DNA from 3 places in the Isoptericola sp. 178 genome. Region 3 is predicted to be linked to each of the others. Evidence: riboswitches for the same ligand, from Rfam matches in the RefSeq annotation. Region 3 holds a riboswitch; each other region holds the start of a gene.
What was found. A riboswitch is a leader RNA that binds a small molecule or an ion and turns the genes downstream of it on or off. The one in region 3 is predicted to bind cyclic di-AMP.
Positions count from the first base shown of each region.

Region 1: it holds a riboswitch for cyclic di-AMP, as region 3 does, so the genes downstream of both, Q6349_RS02755 (C40 family peptidase) here and Q6349_RS05215 (C40 family peptidase) in region 3, are expected to answer to the same signal.
Region 2: it holds a riboswitch for cyclic di-AMP, as region 3 does, so the genes downstream of both, Q6349_RS15205 (D-alanyl-D-alanine carboxypeptidase family protein) here and Q6349_RS05215 (C40 family peptidase) in region 3, are expected to answer to the same signal.

Region 1 is NZ_JAUQYN010000001.1:583,731-590,420, forward strand. It holds gene Q6349_RS02740 (ribonucleoside triphosphate reductase) at 1-525, shown strand, start outside; gene Q6349_RS02745 (anaerobic ribonucleoside-triphosphate reductase activating protein) at 515-1,225, shown strand; gene Q6349_RS02750 (septum formation family protein) at 1,272-1,964, shown strand; cyclic di-AMP (ydaO/yuaA leader) riboswitch at 2,259-2,402, shown strand; gene Q6349_RS02755 (C40 family peptidase) at 2,407-3,750, shown strand; gene clpB (ATP-dependent chaperone ClpB) at 3,833-6,433, opposite strand; gene Q6349_RS02765 (hypothetical protein) at 6,624-6,690, shown strand, end outside.
Region 2 is NZ_JAUQYN010000006.1:34,828-41,517, reverse strand. It holds gene Q6349_RS15220 (polysaccharide deacetylase family protein) at 1-7, shown strand, start outside; gene Q6349_RS15215 (acyl-CoA dehydrogenase family protein) at 48-1,778, opposite strand; gene Q6349_RS15210 (ketopantoate reductase family protein) at 1,851-2,801, opposite strand; cyclic di-AMP (ydaO/yuaA leader) riboswitch at 2,942-3,108, shown strand; gene Q6349_RS15205 (D-alanyl-D-alanine carboxypeptidase family protein) at 3,128-4,069, shown strand; gene gtfA (sucrose phosphorylase) at 4,082-5,614, opposite strand; gene Q6349_RS15195 (maleylpyruvate isomerase family mycothiol-dependent enzyme) at 5,817-6,623, shown strand; gene Q6349_RS15190 (hypothetical protein) at 6,646-6,690, shown strand, end outside.
Region 3 is NZ_JAUQYN010000002.1:129,303-135,992, reverse strand. It holds gene Q6349_RS05235 (ATP-binding cassette domain-containing protein) at 1-311, shown strand, start outside; gene Q6349_RS05230 (ABC transporter permease) at 308-1,132, shown strand; gene Q6349_RS05225 (DUF559 domain-containing protein) at 1,191-2,198, opposite strand; gene Q6349_RS05220 (universal stress protein) at 2,322-3,272, opposite strand; gene Q6349_RS05215 (C40 family peptidase) at 3,474-4,316, opposite strand; cyclic di-AMP (ydaO/yuaA leader) riboswitch at 4,319-4,483, opposite strand; gene Q6349_RS05210 (C40 family peptidase) at 4,747-5,544, opposite strand; cyclic di-AMP (ydaO/yuaA leader) riboswitch at 5,547-5,710, opposite strand; gene Q6349_RS05205 (metal-dependent transcriptional regulator) at 5,846-6,547, opposite strand; gene serC (phosphoserine transaminase) at 6,587-6,690, shown strand, end outside.

The DNA of each region.
Region 1 (6,690 bases), on a different contig from region 3:
GAGGCGACCCCTGCCGAGGGCACGACCTACCGGTTCGCCCGCGAGGACCGCGCCCGCTACCCGGGGATCCTGCAGGCCGGGACCCCGGAGCAGCCGTACTACACGAACTCCACCCAGCTCCCGGTCGGCTTCACCGACGACCCGTTCGAGGCACTCGCCCGCCAGGACGAGCTGCAGCGGCGCTACACGGGCGGCACGGTGCTGCACCTCTACCTGGGCGAGCAGATGTCCGGCGCCGAGTCGTGCCGCCTGCTCGTGCGCCGTGCCCTGGAGAACCACCGGCTGCCCTACCTCACGGTGACGCCGACGTTCTCGATCTGCGCCACGCACGGCTACCTCGCGGGCGACGTGCGGTCCTGCCCGACCTGCGGCGCCGGGACCGAGGTGTGGACCCGGGTGATGGGGTACTTCCGCCCCGTGGCGTCCTTCAACACCGGCAAGCAGGGCGAGTACGCCGAGCGCGTGCCGTTCCGGGAGCCCGCGGCCTCCCGGGAGCCCGCGGCGGTGACCGTCGATGTCGCCTGACGCGCCGGCCCGGGCACCGCTGCGCATCGCCGGCTTCGTGCCGTTCTCGACGGTCGACCGGCCCGGTCGTCTGGTCGCCACCGCGTTCACCCAGGGATGCCCGTGGCGGTGCACCTACTGCCACAACCCCTCCCTGATCGACCCCCGGCGGCGGCCCGGTGCGACCTGGTCGGAGGTCCTCGAGCTGCTGCGCAAGCGCCGCAGCCTCCTGGACGGCCTGGTGATCTCCGGCGGTGAACCCACCCTCCAGCCCGGCCTGGCGGACGCCTGCCGCGACGTCCGCGACCTCGGGCTCGAGGTCGGCGTGCACTCCGGCGGCCCCTGGCCGACCCGGCTCGCCCGCGTGCTGCCCCTGGTGGACTGGGTCGGCCTGGACATCAAGGCGGTGCCGGACCGGTACGAGCTCGTCACCGGAGCGGCACCGTCCGGGCGGGCGGCGTGGGAGTCGGCCCGGCTCGTGGTCGAGTCCGGGGTCGACCACGAGATCCGCACCACCGTCGACCCCACCGTGCACACCCGCGAGGACGTCCTGGCGATCGGCGCGCGCCTCACCGCGCTCGGCGTCCGCCGGTGGGTGCTGCAGGAGGCGCGACCGGACGGCGCACGGGCCGGGTGGGTGCGCCGCCTGGACCGCCGACGGCTGTCCGACGTGCTGCGCGAGGACGACCTGCCGGGCGTCGAGCGCCGCGTGGGGGTCTGAACCGCCCGGACCCGGAAGGAGCGCCCGGCTCGGTAGGTTGGCTCCCATGACCGAGCGCCCCGAGGACGACCTCTCCTTCGCCTCGCCCGGCCCGGAGGCGTCCGGCCCCGCCCCGGACGGGACGCGGGGTCCGGCCCGTCCCTCCCCCGGCCCGGCACCGACGGGCGCGTCGGACCGCCGGCCGGTGGACCCCGGGGCCCGCTGGGGCGTCCCCGGACCCACGCCGGCCGAGCGCGCCGCGGCGCGGCGCCGGGCCCGGATCTGGGTGCTGTCGGTCCTCGCCCTGATCCTGCTCGTGGTCGGCGGCGCCGTGGGGGCCTCCTACCTGACGACGAGCACGCGCGAGGAGGCGTGGGAACCCGTCGCGGCCGACGTCACCGCGCCGGAGACCGTCAACGCCGTGCAGCTCGTCCTCGGCTCGTGCCTCGCCGAGGCCCCGACCGACGGCGCCGTGGGACGCGTCGAGGTGGTGCCGTGCGGCGAGCCGCACGCGGCCGAGGTGGTCGGGCGCACCGACGCGTCGGCGGACGCCGTCTGGCCCGGCGCGGACGAGGCGGCGGCCCGCACCGCGCGGGGCTGCACCCCGGACCTCCTGGGCCCGCAGGCGCGCGCGGACGACTCCACACGGGTCGAGCTGGTGGTCTGGGCGCCGAGCGAGGAGTCCTGGGCCGCCGGGGACCGCACGGGGCTGTGCGTGGCCGTCGTGGACGGCACGCGGACCGGCTCGCTCCTGGACTGAGCGGCCGGGAACGTCATCGGATCGGTGCCCGATCTTCACCTCCCCGGCACCCCGGATGGGTCGATCGCCCGATCCCGGCCCTCGGTCGACGGCCGTTTCCGACGGTTCCGGCGCGCCGTGTCCGTCATGTCGGACAGCGTCCCGCCGCCGGATCCCTTCACACCGCCTCCACCATCGGCGCAGGAGGTGACCGTTATCTGACCGTGACCTCCGACCGTTTCGGGGCTAGCGTCCTGTCGTCGCCCGGAGACCGGGCGGCGACCGGCCCGGTGCCCAGTGCTGCCGACGGGACGGCCCACCGGAGCACCGACGGCAGCAGCGGGAGACCCAGGTTCTTCGGGTGACGTCAGCGCCACCCTCGGGGTGAAGCCGTCCATCGGCGGCAGGCCACCACTTCTCGGCCTAACCCGACAGCTCATCTCGCCGGCTGGAGGAGTACCCCATGTCCACACCCTCGCTGGATGCTGCGCGCCCGCAGGGTGCCGTGCGCACCCCCAGGAAACGCCACGCCGCCGTCGCCATGACGCTCACGGCGGCCCTCGCCGGCGGCACGCTGGTCGCCGGCGCCGGATCGGCCGCCGCCGACGACGCGCTCACGACCACCACGGACGAGACCGTCGCCGACGAGACCACCTCGGCCGGCACGACCACCACGGACGCGACCGACACGTCGGTCTCCGACGGCACCGCGACCCCGACGCCGGAACCCGTCGTCGAGGACACCGCGTCGCCCGAGCCGACGACCACCACGGACGGGACGACCACGACGCCGACCGAGGAACCGGCCGCCGAGGACACCGGCACCGCCACCGAGGAGCCCGTCGTCGTGAGCACGACGCCCGACGTCTCGGTGTCGAAGTCCCGCAGCACCGGCCGCAAGGGACAGGGCCACACCCGCCCCCGCTACACGGTCCGCGCGACCGCGGACGGCGAGGCGTTCGCCGGCCGGGTCCGGCTCTACGTCCAGGGCACCAAGGTCGCGGTCAAGAGCCTCGACGGGGACGGCACGATCCACTTCCGCCCCGGGTTCTCCCACTACGACGTCGGCCGCAACGGCATCCGCGTCGTCGTCGCGCCGGCCGCCTCCACCGGGTTGGAGCAGGTGACGAAGCACCGCAGGGTGTGGATCAAGCCCAAGGCGACGACCAACATGTACGTCTCCAAGAGCCGTCACACGGCCACGAAGGGCAAGTGGCACACCCGCCCGAAGTACACGGTGAAGCTGCGCAAGTGGGGCGAGCCCGTCCAGGGCCGGGTGCGCCTGTTCATCTCCGGCGACAAGGTCGCCGTGAAGAAGACCAACAAGTACGGGGTCGTCCGGTTCCGGCCGGGGCTCGGCAAGTACGACCTGGGCAAGAACAGGATCCGCGTCGTCGGGGTGCCGGCCCGGGCCGAGGGACTCAAGAAGTCGACCAAGTACCGGAAGGTCCACGTCAAGCCGAAGATGACCCGCGGCCAGAAGGTCGTCCGGGTGGCCCACAACTACATCGGGCACCGGTACTCGTGGGGCGGCACGTCGCCCGCCACCGGGTTCGACTGCTCGGGGTTCACGTCCTACGTGTACAAGAAGGCGATCGGCAAGACCCTGCCGCGCTCGTCGTCGGCCCAGGCCTCCCTCGGCACGCGCGTCTCGCGCAGCAACGCCCGGCAGGGCGACCTGGTCTACTCGCCGGGGCACATCGGGATCTACGCCGGCAACGGCCGGATCATCGAGTCGGCCCGTCCGGGCGTCGGCGTGGTGAAGCGCCAGATCTGGCAGAGCAGCCCGCGGTTCATCCGCATCTGACCGGCACCGGTCCGGGCGCCGCGAGCGCCCGACGGCCCCGCCTTCCGCACGGAGGGCGGGGCCGTCGTCGTCCCGGCGACGATCAGGCCAGCGAGAGCCCCTCGGCACCCTCGACGCGGTCGACGACGACGGTGTCCCCGTCGGCCGTCTCGCCGGACAGCAGCCGGCGGGCCAGCCGGTCGCCGATCTCGCGCTGGACGAGCCGCCGCAGCGGGCGGGCGCCGTAGGCGGGGTCGTACCCCTCGACCGCCAGCCACCGGCGGGCGGACGGCGTCACGTCGAGCGTGATGCGCCGGTCGGCCAGCCGCTGGGCGAGCGCCGCGACCTGCAGCTCGACGATCCGTCCCAGCTCGTCGAGGGACAGCGCGTCGAAGAGGACCACGTCGTCCAGCCGGTTGAGGAACTCGGGCTTGAAGGCCGTGCGCACCGCCGTCATGACGCTCTCGCGCTTGGCCTCCTGGTCCATCACCGGGTCGACGAGGAACTGCGAGCCGAGGTTCGAGGTCAGCACCAGGATGGTGTTGCGGAAGTCGACGGTGCGGCCCTGGCCGTCGGTGAGGCGACCGTCGTCGAGCACCTGCAGCAGGATGTCGAAGACCTCGGGGTGGGCCTTCTCCACCTCGTCGAGCAGCACCACGGAGTAGGGCCGGCGGCGCACGGCCTCGGTGAGCTGCCCGCCCTCCTCGTAGCCGACGTACCCGGGGGGTGCGCCGACCAGCCGCGCCACCGAGTGCTTCTCGGAGTACTCGGACATGTCGATGCGCACCATGGCGCGCTCGTCGTCGAAGAGGAACTCGGCCAGGGACTTGGCGAGCTCGGTCTTGCCGACACCGGTCGGCCCGAGGAACAGGAAGGACCCGGTGGGCCGGTCGGGGTCCGCCACCCCGGCCCGCGAGCGCCGCACGGCGTCGGACACGGAGCGCACCGCCGCCTGCTGCCCGATGAGCCGCTCGCCGAGCACGTCCTCCATGTGCAGGAGCTTCTCGGTCTCCCCCTGGAGCATGCGGCCGGCGGGGATGCCGGTCCAGGCCGAGACGACCTCGGCGACCTCGTCCGCCCCGACCTTGTCGGCGATCATCGGCGTCTCGTGCGCCGCCTCCTCGGCCGCCTCCTCGGAGGCCTCGGCCTGCTCGGCCTCGACGAGCTCGCGCTCGACCTGCGGGATCTCCCCGTAGAGCAGGCGCGCGGCGGACTCGAGGTCGCCCTGGCGCTGCAGGCGGTCGGCCTCGGTGCGCAGCTCGTCGATGCGGGCGCGCAGGTCGCCCACCCGGTTGTGGCCGGCCTTCTCGGCCTCCCAGCGCGCGGTGAGGGCGGCGAGCTCCTCGCGGCGATCGGCCAGGTCGGCGCGCAGCTTCTCCAGCCGGTCCCGGGAGGCCGTGTCGTCGGAGTCCTTGAGGACGACCTCCTCCATCTCCAGCCGGGTGACGGCGCGCTGCAGCTCGTCGATCTCCACCGGGGAGGAGTCCATCTCCATGCGCAGCCGGGAGGCGGCCTCGTCGACCAGGTCGATCGCCTTGTCCGGGAGCTGGCGCCCGGAGATGTACCGGTCGGACAGCGCCGCGGCGGCGACCAGCGCGGAGTCGGCGATGGTGACCTTGTGGTGGGCCTCGTAGCGCTCCTTGAGGCCGCGCAGGATCGCCACCGTGTCCTCCACGGAGGGCTCGCCGACGAACACCTGCTGGAACCGCCGCTCCAGGGCGGGGTCCTTCTCGATGTTCTCGCGGTACTCGTCGAGCGTGGTGGCGCCGACCATGCGCAGCTCGCCGCGGGCGAGCATCGGCTTGAGCATGTTGCCGGCGTCCATGGCGCCCTCGCCGCCGGCGCCCGCGCCGACCACGGTGTGCAGCTCGTCGATGAAGGTGATGACCTCGCCGTCGGAGGCGGTGATCTCCTCCAGGACGGCCTTGAGCCGCTCCTCGAACTCGCCGCGGTACTTGGCCCCGGCGACCATGCCGGCCAGGTCGAGGGCGACGAGCCGCTTGCCCTGCAGGGAGGTGGGCACGTCCCCGGCGACCACGCGCTGGGCCAGCCCCTCGACGACGGCCGTCTTGCCGACACCGGGCTCGCCGATGAGCACGGGGTTGTTCTTGGTGCGGCGGGACAGCACCTGCACGACCCGGCGGATCTCGGCGTCCCGGCCGATGACCGGGTCGAGCCGGCCGTCCCGGGCCTGCTGGGTCAGGTCGGTGCCGTACTGCTCCAGGGCCTTGTAGGTGCCCTCGGGGTTGGGGCTGGTGACCTTCCCGGAGCCGCGGACGGCGGGCAGGGCAGCTCGCAGCGCGTCCGCGGTGGCGCCGGCGTCGGTGAGGGCCTGGGCGGCGGCCGAGCGGCCGGCGGCGACCGCGATGAGCAGGTGCTCGGTGGAGACGTACTCGTCGCCGAGCGCCTCGGCCTCCTGGGCCGCGGTGCTCAGCACGGTCTGCATGGCGCGGGACGGCGAGGGCTGGGCCACGCCCTCACCGCTGGCGGTGGGCAGCGCGACGAGGGCCGCGCGGGTCTTCTGCCCGATCTGCTGGGGGTTGGCACCGACCGCCTCGAGCAGACCGACCGCCACCCCGCCGGTCTGCTGGAGCAGCGCCGACAGGAGGTGGGCCGGCTCGAGCTGCGGGTTGCCGGCCGCCGATGCCGACTGCACGGCGTCGCCGATCGCCTGCTGCGACATCGTCGTGAACTTGGTGTCCATGGATCCTCCGGGTCCGGGGTCGTGATGACTGCTGAGGTCAACCTCCGCAGAGTTGAGTCTATTCCGCTCAACTTTGCGTCGCCACGCGAGGGTCGGCGCTGATGGGACGTCGCCCGGCACCGCGGGTGAATCCTGCCGGGCGACCCGGGGCCGGGGTGCCGGTCCCCGCCCGGTCGGCGATGCTGGAACGGTGAGGACCACCACGCCCGTCCACGCGCCCGCCACGAACCGCCCCCGTCGCCGGCACCCGCTGCGGC
Region 2 (6,690 bases), on a different contig from region 3:
GGAGTGACGCCCCGCCCGGCCGGACGACGCGTCGGGACGCGCCTCGGTCAGCGCCGGCGGTGCCGTGCCAGCACCGCACGGCAGTCGGTGCCGGCCGGCAGCACCCCGTAGCCGGCGCCGCGGTCCTCCCCGAGCCGCGCGGCGACGAACGCCTCGGCGCTGCCCGACGGCGCGTGCCGCACCATCAGCGACGCCTGCAGCGCCACGGCGAGCGACTCGACGACGCGGCGGGCCTGCGCCTGCTGCGCGCCGTCGTCGGACCCGGCGAGCTCGGTGAGCAGCCGCTGCGTGCGCGCGACGTGCGCGTCCAGGGCGGGGTGCGCCCCCGCCGTCGTGCCGAGCTCGGCACGGAACGCCTCGACAGACTCCGGCTCGCGCGCCATCGCCCGCAGCACGTCCAGGGCGATGACGTTGCCCGACCCCTCCCAGATGGCCATGACGGGCTGCTCGCGGTACCGGCGTGCCAGCGGGAACGCCTCGGTGTACCCGTTGCCGCCCAGGCACTCCATCGCCTCGAACGCGTGGTGCGGGCCGCGCTGGCACACCCAGAACTTGCTCACCGCCGTGGCCAGACGGCGGAACGCCCGCTCGGCGTCCGTCTCGGCGTCGTACGCCGCGGCCAGGCGCATCGAGGTCAGGGTCGCGGCCTCGGACTCCAGCGCGAGGTCGGCGAGCACGGCCGTCATGGCGGGCTGGTCGACCAGGTGCGCCCCGAACGCGCTGCGGTGGTCCGCGTGCCACAAGGCCTCGGCGACCCCCTGGCGCATGCCGGCCGCCGACCCGTGGACGCAGTCCAGCCGGGTGCGCGACACCATCTCGATGATGGTGCGCACCCCGCGGCCGGGCTCCCCGACGAGATACCCGACGGTGCCGTCGAGCTCGACCTCCGCCGACGCGTTCGACCGGTTGCCGAGCTTGTCCTTGAGCCGCTGGATGCGGAACGCGTTGCGGGTGCCGTCCTCGAGGACGCGCGGCACCAGGAAGCACGTCGGTGACCCGGGCGGCCCGGCGTCCTCGCCTCCGGCCTGGGCCAGGACGAGGAACGCGTCCGACATCGGGGCCGAGCAGAACCACTTGTGCCCGGTGAGCAGGGACGTCCCGTCCGAGCCCACGGGGACGGCCGCCGTGGTGTTGGCGCGGACGTCCGACCCGCCCTGCTTCTCCGTCATGGCCATGCCGACGAGCACGCCGGGTTTGTCCCCGGGAGCGGCCGGCGTGCCGTCGTACCCGGACGACAGCAGGCGCGGTTCCCAGACGGCGGCGAGCTCCGGCGCGTGCCGCAGGGAGGGCACGGCCGCGTGCGTCATCGAGACGGGGCACGCATGGCCGGGCTCGACCTGCGAGAACAGCGAGAAGACGGCGCCCCGCACGACGTTCGCCCCGGGCCCCGGCTCCGCCCAGGCGCCCGTGTGCGCCCCGCGCTCGACGGCGGCGGCGAGCACCTCGTGGTAGGCGGGGTCGTACTCGACCTCGTCGAGGCGGCGGCCACGCCGGTCGTGGGTGTGCAGCACCGGCTCGTGGATGTTCGCCCGCTCGGCCGCGTGCTGGAACGCCGCGGTCCCGACGTGCGCCCCGGCCTCGACCAGTCGCTCCTCGCCCCAGTCGCCGCCGAACGCGTGCACCGCCTCGCGCAGCACCGGGAAGTCCAGGTACTCGTTGACGTCGACGCGTTCCGGCGGCTGGTTCACGACCTGGTGGGTGGTGCGGGGTGCCGGCTGACGCTGCGCGGGGTCCGGCGTCGCGACGTCCGGGGTCGTGGCGGGCGGACTCGCGGTCATGGGATCCTCCGTCGTCGTCGACCTCGTCCTCGAGGGGCCGGCTCCAGGATGTCCCCCCGGGGCACCTGCTCGCTACCCAGTGGCGCCGGCTCCCGTCGAGGCGCCCGGTGACGAGGTCGAGGACCGGCCGAGCTCGGTCACCAGCCGCCGGGTGAGGGGTGCGGGGACCTCGTGCCGGTCGGCGGCCCGCAGCACGGCCCCGCCGATGGCGTCGAGCTCCAGGGGCCGCCCGGCCTCGGCGTCACGCTGCATGGACGAGCGCGCCTCGGGCGGGAACGTGTCGTAGAAGCGCAGGGCCGTCTGGCTGGTGTCGGGACCGCCGCCGGCCTGGCCGATCGCGGCGACCTCCGCGACGAGCGCCGCGAGGGTGTCGCGACGCTCGGTCCGGAGCGTCCCGATCGGCTCCCCGTGGTAGGTCGTCAGCAGGGCGAAGGGCGCGAGGAGCCCGAGCTTGCCCCACAGCATCGCCCCCTCGTCGTCGCGGACCAGCGTGGTGACCCCCGCGTCCCGCAGGATCGTCGCCGCGGCCTCGAGCCGCTCGGGGGGCGCCGTGCTGCTGGCCAGGTCCACCTCGACGAAGGGACTGCCGTGCACGATCCGCCCGGGAGCGGTCCGGGTGGACTCGACGCGGATGACACCGGCGGCGACGGACGCCGGCGCGAACCGCTCGCGCAGGGTGGCGACGTGCTCGACCCCGTTGAGCAGCGGCACGACGAGCCCGGCGGCGACGTGCTCAGCAGGGACCCGCTCCAGGGCTTCGGGCAGCGACGGGTGCTTGACGGCGACCAGGCACAGGTCGACCGGTTCGCGCAGCTCGGTGTCCGCCTCGACCTCGGCCGAGAAGTCCCCGAAGAAGCCGCTGGTGACGCGGAGGCCGTCGGAACGGAGGGTCGACGCCGTCTCGGGGCCGGCCAGGACGATCACACGATGGCCCGCCCGGGCGGCCAGCGCTCCCACCAGCCCGCCGACGCCCCCCGGGCCCAGCACGGCGATCGTCGAACGACGTGACGTCCGTTCCGGCATCGTCCACCTTCTTCCTGCGAATCGGGTCAGAGGTTGGTCAACGTAGCGCACCCGTGATCTACCCGTGACAACTCGCGGCGGGAGGGATAGTGTCCAGGCAGCTCACACCCCAGGTGAGATGTCCGAGGCGGGCGCCGAGCCCTGTCACCGCCCCGGAGCCGGACGACACGAACGACAGGGACGGGGGACCCACTCTCGGGCACCACGGTGCCCTCGGGGTGAAGCCGTGCAGGGACGCCCTGCCGGCCGGGTCAGTCTCCGACCCGAACCCGACAGCTAACCCCGCAGGCGCCAGGAGAATGTTCGATGCGACCCCGCACCGCCCGATGAGGCACACGCGCGACCTGCCCGCGCTCCCCGAGGCGACCGCACGACCCGCACCCACGAGGGCACGTGCCAAGGGACGACACACCGCGAGCCACGCGGCTCGACGCCGCCGCACTGGCCCGACCTGGTCCTCGCTCGCGCCCACGAGCTGGCCGCTGAGCATCGGCCTGGGCCTCGCCGTCACGATGGCGACCACGACCGGCATGGCCGTGGCCTCCAACACGACCGAGCTGCCGCGCGCCACGAGCCCGGAGGCCGCGCCCTCCGGCGTCCGCGCCCCGGGTGACGCCGCCGCCGACCTCGCGGCCGTGACGAGCGCCGCGAAGCAGGCCGCCCTGCTCGCCGACCGTGGCCAGGCCGCCTCCCGGAACGCCGACCGGGCCGCGCCGACGACGTCCCGCGCGGCCGGTGGCTCGGTCGGCGGCACCGTCGTGCCGGCGGACGCCACGATGTCCGCGGAGAAGGTCGCCCTGTCCGTCGAGGCGGCGCCCGAGCCCCCGCCGCCGCCGCTGCCCGGCTGCGACGGCTACGCCAGCGGCACCGGGTCCAACGGGTACATCCCCGAGAGCGAGATGTGCACCCTGTGGGACGGCACGACGCGGATCCGCGCCGACGCCGGCGTCGCCCTCGCCCGGCTCAACCTGGCCTACCGCGTGGTCTTCGGCGAGAACATGTGCATCACCGACGGTTACCGGAGCTACTCGTCGCAGGTCGCGACCAAGGAGGCCAAGGGGTACCTGGCCGCCACGCCCGGCACCTCGAACCACGGGTGGGGTCTGGCCGTGGACCTCTGCCCGGAGACGTACTCCGGCAGCCGCTACGACTGGCTCCGCGCGAACGCGCCGGCCTACGGCTGGGACAACCCCGACTGGGCGATCTACGACAAGTACGAGCCGTGGCACTGGGAGTACACGGACGCCGTCACCGAGATGGGCGGCTGAGACCGGACGATCTCAAGGCCCCACCGGGCCGCCGAGGTCGTCCGGGGTGAAGGCAGCGAGGTCGACCGACGCCTCGCCCCGCCCACCGGAGGACCAGGTCAGGGTCCCGGCGCCGCTGGCCAGGTCGACCTCGAGGACGGCGACGGCGTCGGGCACCTCGACGCCGCGGCGCTCCATGCTCAGCACCGCGCCGTGGAGCGTCGCGTCGACGTCGCCGTCGAACGCCGGGAACGTGTTGCGGAACCGGCACAGGGCCAGCATCCGCCGCACCACCGGCGTCTCGAGCGCGGCGTCGATCTCCTCCGCCGTGTAGTGGTGGCGGTTGATGTCCCGCCCCACGCCCGTACGCTGCAGGAGCTCGACGTCGTTCTCTCCCGCCAGCAGGCCGACGTAGTAGACCTGCGGGATGCCGGGCGTGAAGAGCTGGAGCGCTCGCGCGGCGAGATAGCGCGCGTCGTCGCGGCCGAGCGCGTCGTAGAAGGTCGAGTTCACCTGGTACAGGTCGAGGTTCGACGCCGCGGCACCCGTCGCCGCGGCCGACGCACCGCCGGTCCGCTCGTGGATCCCCTCCACGAGGGCGTCGATCTGGGCCGGGTCCAGCAGGCCGGGGCGATCCGGCTCCCCCGGTTCGACGGTCTGGTCGGGGCCGACGTCGATGACCCCGATCCCGTCGTGGGTGTCGAGCACCGTGACGGCGTTGCGGGGACGTTCACGCAGCCAGTCGAGCAGCGCCGTGCCGTCGCCGGTGTACAGCGCGTGCAGCACGAGCGGAGGCAGCGCGAAGTCGTAGACGAGGTCCACCTCCCGCGCGATCTCGATCTGACGCCGGTAGTAGGAGTGCACCTCGACCAGGACGTCCACACCCCGCTCCCGCGCCCGTGCCGCGAAGTCCGCGATGAAGGCGAAGGTCTCGGGCGTCATGAAGCACGTGCTGCCCGGCGTCTTGACCGCGTACCCGACGGCGTCGAGGCGCACCTGGCGCACCCCGGCCGCCGCGACCGTGTCGAGGATCGAGGTGAGGTAGTCCTGGCCGAGCTCGGAGCTCAGGTCGATGTCGATCTGCTGGGGCGTGAACGTCGTCCACACGTAGCGCAGCGCGTCCCCGAGCCGCAGCGCCGTGAACGGCAGCCCGGGCCGGGGCCGGTAGATGCGGGCCAGCTCCTCCTCCCGTGCGCCGTCCGGGAAGACCGACGACATCGTGAGGAACATCGGTGCCCACGGCGAGGCGTCGCCGTGGGCGACGACGTCGCGGAACGCCGCGGAGTCGGCGGAGACGTGGTTGACGATGAGGTCGACCATCACGTCGTGGGTGCGGGACAGGTCACGCACGTCGTCCCATGTCCCCAGGCGCGGGTCGACGGCCGTGTGGTCGACGGGGTCGAAGCCGGCGTCCGCGCCGTCGAAGGGCGTGTAGAACGGCAGGACGTGCACGCCCCCGAACGACTCGGCGACCTCGTCGCGGCGCAGGAAGCGCGCCAGTCCCCGCAGGTCGCCGCCGAGCCGGTCGGCGTAGGCGATGAGCTGGACCTGGTCCTGCGTGCCCATGGATCCTCACCCTCCGTCGGGTCGGTCGGCATGCCTCTCGCCCGCCATGATGCGCCACCGTCGACGACCACGCCCACGCGGCGCACCCGGTGCGGGGGCCGCGTCCGGGTACCGCGCCGGGAGGAGCACACCGGGAGATGTCCCAGGGGGACCGCGGGGGTTCACTCGCATGAACCCGGACATCACGAAACGAGGTCAGGACATGACGACCACCACCGAGATTCTCGACGACTTCCTCCTCGAGGCAGCGGACCTCCGCGGTCTCCTCGCATCGCTCGACGACGACCAGTGGGAGCTGGTCACGCCCGCCGAACCGTGGCGCGTGCGCGACCAGGTCGCCCACCTCACGTTCGTCTTCACCCTGGCCGCCGCCGCAGCCTCGGACACGGAACGGTTCGCCGCCATGACGGCCCCCGCGGCCGACGTCGGGTTCGACGCCGCGGTGAACCACGCTCTGGACCTCTTCAACGCCGGCACTCCCGCGGAGGTGCTGGGGCGCTTCGACACCGCCGTCGACGACGTCGAGCGGGCGCTGCGTTCACGCGGCCCGGACGATGTCGTGCCGTGGCTGGTCAACCCGCTGCCCGCGGCGGTGCTGACCGCCGCCGGCATGCTCGAGCTGTTCGCGCACGGCCAGGACGTGGCGGACGCGGTCGGCGTGGGGATCGTCCGGACGGACCGGGTACGGCACCTCGTCCCCTTCATCCACCGGACCATCGCCTTCGGCTACCAGGCCCGGGACCTCGACGTACCGCAGGGCTCGTTCCGGTTCGCGGTGAGCCTGCCCTCCGGTGCGGCGGTCGAGGCCGGCGACGAGTACGCCCCGAACATCGTGTGCGGCGAGGCGGTCGACCTCGCGCTCCTGGCCTCCCGGCGTCGACACCCGGACGACCTGGTGCTGCACGCGATCGGCCCCGACGCATGGACCTACCTCGACGTCGCCCAGGCGTACCGCGGGCCCGCCGGCACGGGGCGCGAGCCCCTGGCCGCCGGCGCGGCGACGGTCTGAGCCGAAGGGTCAGGAGGAAGCCGTGCTGAGAGTCATGACGTACGAGGTCCGCGAGGACGCGGTCGGT
Region 3 (6,690 bases):
GGGCGGTCGCCCTGCGCCTGGCCGACGCCTCCCGGCGCGCCGAGGCGGCCGGGATCGTGCACCGGGTGCTCGGCACGGAGCCGACGCTGCCCACCGACCCCTACGCCCTCACGGCCCGGGTGCCCGACGACGGCACCCACCACGTCGCGCAGGTCCTGCCGGCGCTCGGGGAGGCCGGGATCGAGGTGCCGGAGTTCTCCCTCGGGCAGCCCAGCCTGGACGAGGTGTTCCTGACGCTGACCGGCCGGCCCCTGCCGGAGGACGACCAGGGTTCCGACGAACCCGCGATGGAGCAGGAGATGTCCCGATGACCGCGACCGAGCTGAGCACCACGACGCTGCGGGAGGCCGTCGCGCTGGAGGAGCGACCGGCGCGGCCCTCCGCGGTCTCGACCTCCCTGACCTTCGGGTGGCGTGCCCTGCTGAAGATCAAGCACGTGCCGGAACAGCTCTTCGACGTGCTCGTCTCCCCGGTGATCTTCACGCTGATGTTCACGTACCTGTTCGGCGGGGCGCTGGCCGGGTCCACGGACGCCTACATCCAGTTCCTGCTGCCGGGGATCCTGGTGCAGACGATCATCATCGTCACGGTGTACACCGGCTACACCCTGAACACCGACATCACCAAGGGAGTCTTCGACCGGTTCCGGTCCCTGCCGATCTGGCGGCCCGCCCCGATCGTCGGGGCGCTGCTCGGGGACCAGGTGCGGTACACGATCGCGTCGATCATGTGCATCGGGCTCGGGCTGCTCATCGGGTTCCGGCCGGCCGGCGGCGTCCTGGGCGTGGTCGCGGGCGTCGCGCTGCTGCTCGTCTTCGCGTTCGCGCTGAGCTGGATCTTCACCATCCTGGGCCTGCTGCTGCGCACCCCGAACGCCGTGATGGGCGTGTCGATGATGGTGCTGATGCCGCTGACGTTCGCCTCGAACATCTTCGTCGACCCCTCGACGATGCCGTCGGGCCTGCAGGCGTTCGTGGACGTCAACCCGGTGTCCCACCTGGTGACGGCGATCCGTGGCCTCATGGCCGGCGTCCCCGTGACCGGCGACATCGTGACGGTGCTCGTCTCGGCCGTGGTGATGACGGCGATCTTCGCGCCGATCACCATGTACCTGTACCGGAACCGCCGCTGACCCCTGCCAGTTGTGGGCATGAAATCTGCAGCCGACACGCCCGGTCGACCGGCAGATCTCATACCCACAACGGGGTGGCGGGTGGCGCGGAGGGCACGTACGGGACGGCCACGGTCCGGGGTGCTCGGGGCGGCTGCGGCGGCACCGGCCCGGCGAGCAGAGCACGCACGCGGTCGACGGCGGACCCCGCCCCTGCCGTGAGCGCCTCGACGAAGTCGTCACCGACCACCACGACGACCGTGTACCCGAGCCGCTCCGTCCACCGCCGTCGCCTCACGTCGTCGCGCCACTGCGCGCGGTCGCTGCGGTGCTGGTCGCCGTCGTACTCGACGATCACGCGGTGGTCCGGATACAGCAGGTCGCAGCGTTTGACGTAGGTCCCGTCGGCCAGCCGGAGGGTGGCGTTGACCAGCGGTTCCGGCAGGCCGGCGTCGGTGAGCCGCAGGCGGGTCCGCGTCTCCATCACCGAGTCGGTGCCGGGTCGGACCCGCGGGACCTGGGCGCGGACCTGGGCGATCCCCTTGACCTTCCGCGTCCGTCCGGCGAGGTCGGCCAGCTGCGCGGGCAGCACGAGCTCGCGCCGGTGCCGCATCATCGCGTCACCGAGCACGACGACGTCGTCCGGCACCCGGAGGCCTGCCGCGACATGCACGAACGTCTGCGCCGGCGTGGTGACCGGGAGCCCTCGGACCACCATGGTGTCCAGGAGCTCCTGCCGTGACCGGTGGGCGACCACGTCCTGACGCTGCGGCCGGCCTGCCTCGCGCGAGGTGACGACGTGCGGCGGCGCGTCGTCGCCCGCCTCGTGCCGCAGGGTCCACGGCACGTCGACCCCGAGCAGCCGCAGCGCCGTGACGTGGCTGAAGACGACACCGTCGTCCAGCACGGCCATCAGTGCCCGGCACCGTCCCTCCAGGTCGGAGACGGACGCGGCAGGGGCGCGGACGCCGTGGAACGGCGCGTCGAGGTCGACCCGGCGCAGCGCGGCGGGGTCCGCCCCCTGAGCGAGCGCGTCGGCGACGCGGAACGGTTCACGGGTGGGTCCCTCCGCCGTGGTTCGCAGCACGCCACGACCGTGGCAGAGCCATGCCCCGCCGCGGGCCCGTCATCCACAACCCCGCGTTGTGGGCGTGGAATCTGCAGGCGCGGACCCGTGTCGGGCTGCCGATTTCATGCCCACAACAGGCGGTCAGGCGGCCGAGTCGGCCTGCAGCTCCTCGTCGCACCGGCGGGTGACCACGAGCACCGGGCACTTGGAGTGGTGCAGCACGGCCTGGCTCGTCGACCCGAGCAGCAGCCCGCGGAACCCGCCCCGCCCCCGCGAACCGACCACGACGAGGTCCGCCGCGCCCGAGAACTCCGTCAGGAGCTCGGCACCGGACCCGTCCAGGACGTGGCGCTTGATCGTCAGCCCCGGGTGCTCGGCCGCGACCCGGTCGACGATGACGTCCAGACCTGCCTTGACGTCGTCGAGGATCTGCTCGTGGTCGATCTGGGACGGCAGCCACGCCAGCACGCCGGCCCCGCTGCCCAGCGGGACCCCGGCCACGGCGACGAGCTCGGCGTCCCAGGTCTCGGCCTGCTCGACGGCGTGCCGCAACGCGATCTCCGCGGTCGGCGACCCGTCGACCCCGACGACGATCCGCCGCACGTCGTGGATCCGGTCGCCGTCGCGCCGCTCCGGGTCGTCGGTCTCGGCGACCTCCTGCCGGTAGGGCACGACCACCGTCGGGCAGTGCGCGTGGGCCGGCAGCGCCGAGGACACCGTCCCCAGCAGACGCTCCGTGAATCCGCCGCGCCCGCGCGTCCCCACGACGGCCAGGCACGCCTCCGCGGACATCTCGACGAGCACCCCGGCGGCGTCCCCGGTGGCGACCGTCCCCGTGACCGGGACGCCGATCCCCTCGACCCTTGCCGTGGCCTCGGACAGCACCGCCTTGGCCCCCTCGGCGATCGCGGTGTCGTCGAGGGCCGCGTAGCCGCCGTCCAGGGAGGCGGCCGTGAAGGACGGCAACGAGTAGCTGCACACGACGTGCAGGCTCCACCCGACACGTGCCGCGTACGCCGCGGCCCAGTCCAGGGCGTGCATGCTCGCGTCGGAACCGTCGACCCCCACCAGGACGACCTCAGGACGTGTCATCTCGCGCCTCCCGTCTGCGTCCGGACCTCGCCGTCCGGCATCCGCCTGGTTCAAGCCTAACGAAAGCGCCCCGCAAGACGCAGCAAAGGCCGCCCGGCGACACCGCGTGGCGCGCTCGGGGGCCGGGCCGTGCCCGGACGCACGACGCCCCGGCACTCACGAGGAGTGCCGGGGCGTCGGGGCGGACGGTCGAGGCGTCGGTCAGCCGGTGACCCGCAGGAAGGTCGGGCTGGACTGCCAGAGGCTGGACTGGCGGACGGTCCAACCGCCGGGGCGCGTGGCCTCGATCTGCTGGCCGTTGCCGATGTAGATCGAGATGTGCCCCGGGGACCAGATGAGGTCGCCCGGCTGCGCCGACGACTGCGAGATCTGCGTCGTGTTGGACGCGCTGAGGATCGCGCTCGAGGAGTGCGGCAGCGAGACGCCGACCTGCGCGTACACGTAGGTCACCAGGCCCGAGCAGTCGAACCCGGACGGCGAGGCGCCGCCGACGACGTACGGCGTGCCGAGGTAGCGGGCCGCGATGGACACGACCTGCGAACCCCGCGAGCTGTCGGCCGTCGGCGTCGAGGAGCTGGAGCTGGAGCTCTCGGTCGAGCTCGACGAGGACGAGGACGACGACGAGGACGAGCTCGACGTCGACGTGGGCTCCCGCTCGGCGGAGCGCGAGGTGGTCGTCTCGCGCACGGGCTCCGGCTCGGGCTCGGGCTCGGGGGCCGCCTTGATGTCCGCCTTCTCGGCGATCTTCGGCGTCACGCGCTCGACCTGGACCTTGGCACCGGAGTCGACGGTGACCACGGGCGCGGACTCCAGGGCCTCGCGGGCCTGGTCGGTCAGCGAACCGAGGTCCACGGTGCTCAGCTTCTTGGCCGCGTCCGAGTCCACGGGCGCGGCGTGCGCGGCGGTGGCGCCACCGATCGTGGAGACCAGCAGACCGCCGGCGGTGGCCATCACGGCAGCACGACGGCTCGCGGCTGCAGATGGTGCGGTGATGGGGCGGCGGGCGGCCAGGTGCCGACCGCGCGTCGTGGTGCGTGCGTTCACGTCTTCCCTCTCCTGTCCGCCTACGAAGTCAGCTGTCGGGTTCGGGTGGGAGAAATCACCCGGCCCCACGGTTCGGACGAACCGTGGGACTTCACCCCGAGGACACCGTGTCCGGTGCCCGAGAGTGGGTCCCCCGCCCCTGCCTAGGGTCTCGGTTCCCGACCGGCGGCAGGGCTCGGCGTCCGGTCGAGGTCCGGCAGACTGCTCCACCGGACGCGAGAACGGTATCTGATACACGCCCCGATGTCACGTTTCGATCACGATCTGCGGCGATACACGTCCGAGGGGCCCCGCAGAGGGCACTGCGCCCCCCGCTGAGTCCCTCGAGGGGTGTCCGGCGTCCGGGACCCCCGGGAGCACCTCGCGGCACGACAGAGGGCCCTGCCGCGCTCTGCGCGCGACAGGGCCCTCGGCACGAGGTGCCGGCGTCTCAGCCGACTCGGATGAAGGTCGGGTTGGACTGCCAGATGTTCCGGAACTGGATCGTCTTGCCCGGACGCGGGGCGTCGATCTGCGTGTTGCCACCCGCGTAGATGGAGATGTGGCCCGGGGTCCAGATGAGGTCGCCCGGCTGCGCGGCGGAGCGGGAGACCACGCTGCCGGCGTAGCGCTGGTCCGAGGACGACCGCGGCAGCGAGATACCGGCCTGGGCGTACACGTACTGGGTGAACCCGGAGCAGTCGAAGCCGGACGGCGTGGTGCCACCGGAGACGTACGGGACGCCCACGTAGCGCGAGGCGATGGAGACGATCGTCGACCCGACGGCGGAGTCCGGCACGGCCGTGGTGGCCGAGGAGGACGTCGTCGTCGAGGAGGAGGAGGACGAGCTCGAGAGCGACTCGCGCTCGGAGGAGCGCGACGGCGCCGCCTCGCGCACGGGCTCCGGCTCGGGCTCCGGCGCGGCCTTGATGTCCGCCCGCTCGACGATCGTGGGCGTCACGCGCTCGACCTGGACCTTGGCCTCGGCGTCGACGGTGACCACCGGGGCCGCCTCGAGCGCCTGGCGCGCCTGGTCGGTCAGCGCACCCAGGTCCACGGTGCTCAGCTTCTTGGCCGCGTCCGCGTCCACCGGCGCCGCGTGGGCGGCGCTCGCGCCACCGATCGTGGAGACCAGGAGACCACCGGCGGTCGCCACCACAGCAGCCCGACGGCCTGCGGCCGCGGAGGGGGCCGCCATCATGGGGCGGCGTGCGGCGCGGTGCTTACCGCGCATGCTGCGAGCAGTCACGTTCAACCTCTCCGTTCGCCTACGAGGTCAGCTGTCGGGTTCGGGTGGGAGAAAACACCCGGCCCCGCGGTCCGTACGAACCGTGGGACTTCACCCCGAGGACACCGTCACCGGTGCCCGAATCGTGGGTCCCCCGCCCCTGTCGTGCGGTCATCCGTGGGAACCAGGACGGTGACAGGGTTAGGCGCCCGTCCCGGTACTCGCGCGAGACACCCGCGCGAGCGAGTCTGACCGTACCGGAACCTCCCCGCCGATGTCACGCTCCGGTCACGTCTCGCGTCCGACGCGTCGCGTCGAGATCTCAGCGGGCTGCGACGAAGAGGTGCTTGGCCAGCTCCTCCGGCAGCTCCAGGGCACCGTCACCGTCGACCAGACGGACGACGAAGTCGTCGCCGGCGCGCTCCACCTCGATGCTCGCGCCCGGGAAGAGGCCCGCGTCGGACAGCCGCAGGAGGAACTCGTCGTCGACCTGGACCGGCTCGGCGATGCGGCGCAGCACGACCGTCGCGGAGGCGTCGGCCCCGGACTCCAGGTACAGCGGCAGGGACTGCACGCCTTCGAGGAACGGCAGCTCCTCGTACTGCTCCCCCAGCTCCGACAGCCCCGGGATCGGGTTGCCGTACGGGTCGTGGTGCGGGTGGTCGAGCAGGGTCACCAGCCGACGCTCGACGAGGTCGCTCATGACGTGCTCCCACCGGCAGGCCTCGTTGTGCACCTGCGGCCAGTCGAGCTTGATGACGTCGGTGAGCAGACGCTCGGCCAGACGGTGCTTGCGCATGACCCGCACGGCCTTCTCCTGACCGTCGGCGGTCAGCTCGAGGTGCCGGTCACCGGTGACGACGACCAGACCGTCCCGCTCCATCCGCGCGACCGTCTGGGAGACGGTCGGGCCCGAGTGCCCCAGACGTTCCGCGATCCGGGCGCGCAGCGGCGTGATGCCTTCCTCACCCAGCTCGTAGATCGTCTTCAGGTACATCTCGGTGGTGTCGATCAGGTCCGTCACGTCCGCTCCCGTCTTGAGGCCCGGGCCTAGTCTATTCGCATGACCCTCCAGATCCCCGCGTCGATGCTGCCCTCCGACGGCCGCTTCGGCTCCGGCCCGTCCAAGGTGCGCACGGGCCAGGTCGAGGCCCTCGTCGCGGCCGG